Regions from separate parts of the Paenibacillus sp. D9 genome, predicted to be linked through region 1. Evidence: riboswitches for the same ligand, from Rfam matches in the RefSeq annotation. Region 1 holds a riboswitch; each other region holds the start of a gene.
What was found. A riboswitch is a leader RNA that binds a small molecule or an ion and turns the genes downstream of it on or off. The one in region 1 is predicted to bind cyclic di-GMP.
Positions count from the first base shown of each region.

Region 2: it holds a riboswitch for cyclic di-GMP, as region 1 does, so the genes downstream of both, VE23_RS01345 (response regulator) here and VE23_RS12580 (response regulator) in region 1, are expected to answer to the same signal.
Region 3: it holds a riboswitch for cyclic di-GMP, as region 1 does, so the genes downstream of both, VE23_RS15800 (amidase) here and VE23_RS12580 (response regulator) in region 1, are expected to answer to the same signal.

Region 1 covers NZ_JZEJ01000001.1:2,758,990-2,761,263, forward strand. The annotation lists gene VE23_RS12580 (response regulator) at 39-743, opposite strand; cyclic di-GMP riboswitch class I at 829-914, opposite strand; gene VE23_RS12585 (histidine phosphatase family protein) at 1,599-2,274, shown strand, end outside.
Region 2 covers NZ_JZEJ01000001.1:284,549-286,822, forward strand. The annotation lists gene VE23_RS01340 (arsenite methyltransferase) at 1-743, shown strand, start outside; cyclic di-GMP riboswitch class I at 999-1,084, shown strand; gene VE23_RS01345 (response regulator) at 1,169-1,873, shown strand.
Region 3 covers NZ_JZEJ01000001.1:3,523,671-3,525,944, reverse strand. The annotation lists gene VE23_RS15805 (nucleobase:cation symporter-2 family protein) at 1-643, shown strand, start outside; cyclic di-GMP riboswitch class I at 740-825, shown strand; gene VE23_RS15800 (amidase) at 950-1,846, shown strand; gene VE23_RS15795 (family 2 glycosyl transferase) at 1,970-2,274, shown strand, end outside.

The DNA.
Region 1 (2,274 bases):
ATTTTCCCAAAGCTTGTTTCAATTTCAGTCCCATTAAATCACGTAGCATAGTGCTGATCATACAGACCTCTTCGTTTCGCCTTCTCAGCAGCTTCTCGAATGGATCGGGTGTCGAATTTACGAGTGATATGCCGAACGTGCGATTTTAGGGTGTTCGAAGTAATGCCAAGTAATTCTCTGATAATTGCCTGTCGATAGCCCAAGCCTATGAGCTGCAAAATTTCTTTTTCCGTAGGTGTGAGCATGCAATGCAATTCTTTTCGCTTTATAAGCTCGATCTCACTACGGATTATCGTCGCGACATCCGCATGGAGAGAGGACTGACGTCGGTGAGCTTCTCTGATCGCAACCGGTATGTCCATATAGTTGGACTTTGTAATATAATTGACCGCTCCGGCAACAACTGCATCGACCATGACTTCCGGATCATGTATCGAAGAAAGGACAATAATCGGTAACTCTTTATTTCTGAGAATCTCCGCTACGGCGTCCAGCCCGTCTCGTTTGGGCGAATTCAAAATCATTTCCAAGATCATTACGTCTACGTCTAATTGTACACTCGCTCGAATCGCTTCCTCTTTTGTCGAAACGATGTTAGATAAATAAATATCTGGCTCGGATTCAAGCAACATAGCGAGTCGCTGTTGCCAAGCTAGGTCACCATCCGCCAGTAATACTTTGATACTCCCGTTCCTACGGATCATATCTTTTATCTCTACAGAAAAGCTTGTTTGTTTGTTCATAATCGATCACCTCTTTTTATTTTCAAATGACAAAAAGACACGCCCCCTCACTGGCGTGCCTACTTGTCATCTTGGTGTGGTTTGAGAGGGTAACCCGGCGATCATTGCACTAGTGCAGAAGACCCGTGGCTTTGCGTCCCTGTCTTTCGATCAGGTTTGCCTTTTTTCCTAGTCTATTCGACATATTTGTATTGATTTATTTTACCATATTTCAATAGATGCCAAAAAGTTTGCTTGGTGTCACACCTTAGTAACGTATGTTTGAACATACCGCAACCCTCTTCTTCTCTGGGGGTCTCGCCAACATTTTAACCAAAATATACGCAAAGCCTTCGGACGTGACCGGCTTAGCGTTTTTCCTTACCGCCACTGTATGAAACCAAACATATTGATGAGCAGCTAGCGTTAGCATTGTTTCCATTAAACGGGATGCGAAATAAAACAGTGTATAGCAACAAATACACGCAAAGGCGAAGGCGCGATCAATCCTGCTTAAAAAGCAGTATGTTCGTTCATTTTCCAAAAAATGAAATCGGAACTTCAGTGTCGCTATCGCTGTATCCAAGCCTCCGTGCATATCTTTTTTTGAAAAAGGAAAGCTATTGGACGAATATATAAATAATGCCTCCTGGTTTTGAAAAGGAAGGCGACTTATGGAAGGTGTTATGGTTTGGCGGAAAAACCTTGCCGCTGTGGGATTCGTTCGCGCCACTCTGTTGTACTGGATGTTGATTCAAATATTGCGAATATCACCTTTCTTGAAACGGTGATTGCTCAACAAGGCCATGTGTAATTGCGTAAATCCTGAGATAAATTGGTATGTGAATACTCATCAAGAAAGGAAACTGAATCAATATGTTCAATAAGTTATTTTCTGCTCTTGTCATCAGTGCCATTGTCCTTTTGCTCGAAATAAACATAGTCGAAGCAAGAGAAAGCTTAAATGGAAGGGACTCTACGTTATTCGAAGAAATCCAGAAGGGCGGTTATATTCTGTTTCTAAGACACGGTGAGGCAACAATCGGCCAGGACCAACCGGGACTGACTTTTCATGATTGTGCAACCCAAAGGAACTTAAGCCAAACTGGAAGAGATCAAGCTAGAATGATAGGAACCATTTTCAAAGAAAAAATGATACCCATTCAATATCCGGTGATATCGAGTCCGTATTGCCGAGCACAGCAAACAGCCGAAATCGCATTTGGAACACAAAACGTTTCGGTGAATCCCTTCCTGGCTTCCATTGTACAGTTATCGGCAGAAGGAGTTCCTGAGGAAGAGAAGCAACGAATTTTAGTCAATTTGTCGGAAATGTTAGAAATTCCGCCGGCTCGAGGCTCCAATACAGTTATTGTCGGCCATGCATTTCCTAGAGGTCTAGCTCTCGGTGAAATCCCAAGTATGGGTACCATCGTTATTAAACCAAAAGGAATAGGTAAAGGATATGAAATTGTAAGTAAGCTCACTCTTCAAGAGTTTATCGAATGGTCACATCCGTCTCTGTTTAGTTCAAAGCCTTATAAAAGTTGGG
Region 2 (2,274 bases), 2.5 Mb from region 1:
TCGCCTTACAGGACGTAGGGGCGGGGTCCTGTTGTAAGCCAGCGCCAGCCAATGATTGCTGTGGTTCGGCCGCGGATGTTTCCGCTAAAATGGGCTACTCGTCAGAAGAATTAACAGCCGTTCCAGATGGGGCGAATCTGGGCCTCGGCTGTGGCAATCCGCAAGCCATTGCTGCTTTGCAACCGGGAGAAGTCGTGCTGGACCTGGGCAGCGGCGGCGGGTTTGATTGCTTTCTTGCCTCCCGTCAGGTGGGCGCTTCCGGCCGCGTCATTGGTGTAGATATGACACCGGAAATGGTCAGCCGCGCCCGCGAAAATTCCAGTAAAAGCGGATTTACCAATACGGAATTTCGGTTGGGCGAGATAGAGCATCTGCCGGTTCAGGACCACTCGGTTGACGTGATTATTTCAAACTGTGTCATTAATCTGTCCCCATCGAAGCAGCAGGTGTTTGACGAGGCGTTCCGTGTGCTGCGTGACGGCGGCAGACTGGCCATATCGGATGTCGTGGCAACAGCCGATTTTCCGGAAGAAATCAAGCAGGATATCGACCGTATCTATTCAGGGTGTATTTCAGGAGCTTCCTCTATCGGGGAGTTGGAAGCCATGCTTGCGCAAAGCGGGTTTACCCAAATTGAGATCGAACCTAAAGACGAATCCCAGACGTTCATCAAGGATTGGATTCCCGGCGCAAATGTCGAACAATACCTGGTGTCTGCCGCGATACGTGCCATCAAGGCTTGAGCCGTGAAGGGCCGAACTGTTGCAGCTCGAGTTGAGTTGAACATGTTCGGCATAAACAATAAGGCGCTGCCGGTAAGTTGGCAGCGCCTTCGCCTTTGCTTAGCGTATATTTTCGTTAAAATGTTGGCGAGACCCCCGAAAGAAGAAGTGGGTTGCGCTATGTTCGAACATACGTTACTAAGGTTGACACCAAGCAAACTTTTTGGCATCTATTGAAATATGGTAAAATAAATTAATTCAATATGTCGAATAGACTAGGAAAAAAGGCAAACCTGATCGAAAGACAGGGACGCAAAGCCACGGGTCTTCTGCACTAGTGCAATGATCGCCGGGTTACCCTCTCAAACCACACCAAGATGACAAGCAGGCACGCCAGTGAGAGGGCGTGTCTTTTTGTCATTTGAAAATAAAAGAGGTGATCGATTATGAACAAACAAACAAGCTTTTCTGTAGAGATAAAAGATATGATCCGTAGGAACGGGAGTATCAAAGTATTACTGGCGGATGGTGACCTAGCTTGGCAACAGCGACTCGCTATGTTGCTTGAATCCGAGCCAGATATTTATTTATCTAACATCGTTTCGACAAAAGAGGAAGCGATTCGAGCGAGTGTACAATTAGACGTAGACGTAATGATCTTGGAAATGATTTTGAATTCGCCCAAACGAGACGGGCTGGACGCCGTAGCGGAGATTCTCAGAAATAAAGAGTTACCGATTATTGTCCTTTCTTCGATACATGATCCGGAAGTCATGGTCGATGCAGTTGTTGCCGGAGCGGTCAATTATATTACAAAGTCCAACTATATGGACATACCGGTTGCGATCAGAGAAGCTCACCGACGTCAGTCCTCTCTCCATGCGGATGTCGCGACGATAATCCGTAGTGAGATCGAGCTTATAAAGCGAAAAGAATTGCATTGCATGCTCACACCTACGGAAAAAGAAATTTTGCAACTCATAGGCTTGGGCTATCGACAGACAATTATCAGAGAATTACTTGGCATTACTTCGAACACCCTAAAATCGCACGTTCGGCATATCACTCGTAAATTCGACACCCGATCCATTCGAGAAGCTGCTGAGAAGGCGAAACGAAGAGGTCTGTATGATCAGCACTATGCTACGTGAGTTAATGGGACTGAAATTGAAACAAGCTTTGGGAAAATTCGGGGATTTTCGACAAAATTATCATGACAGAGGGTGACAAAAAGATCACCCTCCCCATTCGAACTAATAATAGGTAAAATGAAGGGGTAATCTAAGGGAAAATAGGAATATTATCCCGTACCAAAGGAGGTGGAGAGAAAAAAGATGAATGCTGGAGATTGTTGTCGTGAATCGGAGTCTGAAGTAAATCAAAATGGGACAGGCTCTCGTAAAATGAAGAGGATGGTGCCTTTAACTTACGTAATTATGCGGCTGTCCCCAATATAACAATGAAGGGATGATCGTCATGGATCAATTAGAAACGGAGCGTGAATTATGTTTATTAACATGGATTGATTTGCACTTCATTCAGCAGTTTTGCG
Region 3 (2,274 bases), 760 kb from region 1:
CGGCGCTCCGCATGTGAGCCTCGTCGCCGTCGTGACGATGATCCTCGTCAATATCGTCAGCATGGTGGAATCGACCGGCGTATACCTCGCTGTCGGCAAGACGACCGACCAGCAGGTCGACGAGAAGCAGATCGTGAACGGCCTCCGCTCGGAGGGAGCTGCGATCATGCTGGGAGGCATCTTCAACGCCTTCCCTTATACGGCCTTCTCCCAAAATGTCGGGCTCATTGCGCTGACGAAGGTCAAGAAGCGGAGCGTCATCGTCGCTGCCGGCGCCATCATGGTGCTGCTCGGCCTGCTGCCGAAGCTCGCGGCGCTGACGACCGTCGTGCCCAGCGCCGTGCTGGGCGGCGCCATGATCGTCATGTTCGGCTCCGTCGCCGCTTCCGGCATGGGCATTCTCTCGGAAGTCGACCTGCGCAAGGAAGGCAATCTGATGATCGTGGCATGCAGCCTCGCCGTCGGCCTCGGTTCCGCCACCGTGCCGGCGATGTTCGGCCAGCTTCCGTCGGAAGCGTCCATGCTGCTGCAGAGCGGCATCGTCACGGGATCGCTGACCGCGATCATCCTCAACATCATGATGTCGCGGCGCCAGCGCGAAGCTGCTCCGGCCGCATACCAGGAAGCCCAGGAAGCTTCGTAGAGCGTTTTTAGCCGTGTCTGCTGGGAAGGGCTCTGAATGGATAAGGTTGGACTTTTAGCGGTTCATGGATTATGATTTCATTATTACTGATGTGCTTCACGATAATGGCAAACCTGTCGGAAAGGCAGGGACGCAAAACTAGAGGGCCTAAGGGCGAGAGCCTATGGCAGCCAGTTGCCGAACGAAGAAAGAAATAAGAAGGTTCCCTTCTTCTTATTTTTTATGTGTATCCTACACAGTTCGGGTTGCTTTCCCGGACTGTTTTTTATTTCCGGGCCGCTGAAGCCGTTGCAGGCGGGGGATACCGTGATGAAATTAACTTCATTGATCTGCATTCTTTCCTTGCTTCTTCTCGCTTGTTCCGGAGTCGCAGATGCCAAAGCGAGCCATGCTTTCACGAAAGCTCCGACCCTATCCACTTGGCTGTGGGATACTTCAAAAATCGTCTCTCAGACGGATGTTATCATCGAGGACTTGGCTGCCAATGGAGTGAGTCTGCTGCATCTGCAGATCAATCCCGCCATTGAGCCCGGCTGCTACAAGGATTTCATCCGAAAAGCCTCCCAGCGCGGGATTCGCGTTCACGCTCTGGACGGAGCTCCCGAGTGGGTCGAGGCCGGAGGATCCGCCCTTCAACAGACATTTCTGACTTGGCTTCAAGGCTATCAGCAGTCAGCCTCCGACAAGGAGAGGTTCGGCGGAATCCATCTCGATGTCGAGCCTTATGAATCCGAAGGGTACGAGCAGAACGCCAATCGGTACATCGAGAACTATCAGACCATGATGCGGTCGTTTCAGGAGTGGGCCGATCGAAATCAGCTGGAGCTCGGAATCGATATTCCCTTTTGGTTCCATGGCGTCAAATATGACAATAAGTATGGAGCCGGGTTTCTTGCCGAGTGGCTCTGCAAGCAAGTGAAATTCATCACGATCATGGCTTACCGTGACAAGGCCGCCGGAGACGAAAGCATCCTGTCGGTATCGGCAGCGCAAATGAAGCTGTTCGAGAAATATCAGGTAAGAGGGTCGGTTGCCGTCGAGACCGGCAAGCTGGCTCCCGATTACAGCTTCGTGACCTTTTATGCAAAGAAAAAGGAATATATGTATGAGCAGCTTGATCAGGTGTACCAACGATACAAATCCAATTCTGCTTTTGAAGGCATAGCCATTCATCACTACGACAGCTGGATGAAAATGACCTAACTCTTCCTTCAAGCGGGCTCCGGAATTCCTCCGGAAGCTCGCTTTTTATATGGGACCAATTTACTGGGAATTGCGTTGACATATGGGTGAAACTGCCTATAGAATGGCAAAGGAGGTTATGACATGACTGGAAAAATGAAGATATTAACCGGATTTTTGGCGATTTTTGTCGTTCTAGGGGCCGTAATCGTTTATCAATATTCACTCTCTCCCAAGAAGGAGAGTTCTGAAACCGCTTTCCAACAGGAGGGCGGTTTAAGTTTTGTCAGCAAGACGGATTCGGCTTCGTTTTATGTCCATGACGGACAGAAGTGGAGCAGGATGTTCATCAAAGGCGTTAACCTTGGCGCCGGAAAACCAGGGGCTTTTCCCGGAGAAGTCGCCATCACTTACGAGGAGTACTTTCGGTGGTTCAAGTACATAGCGGA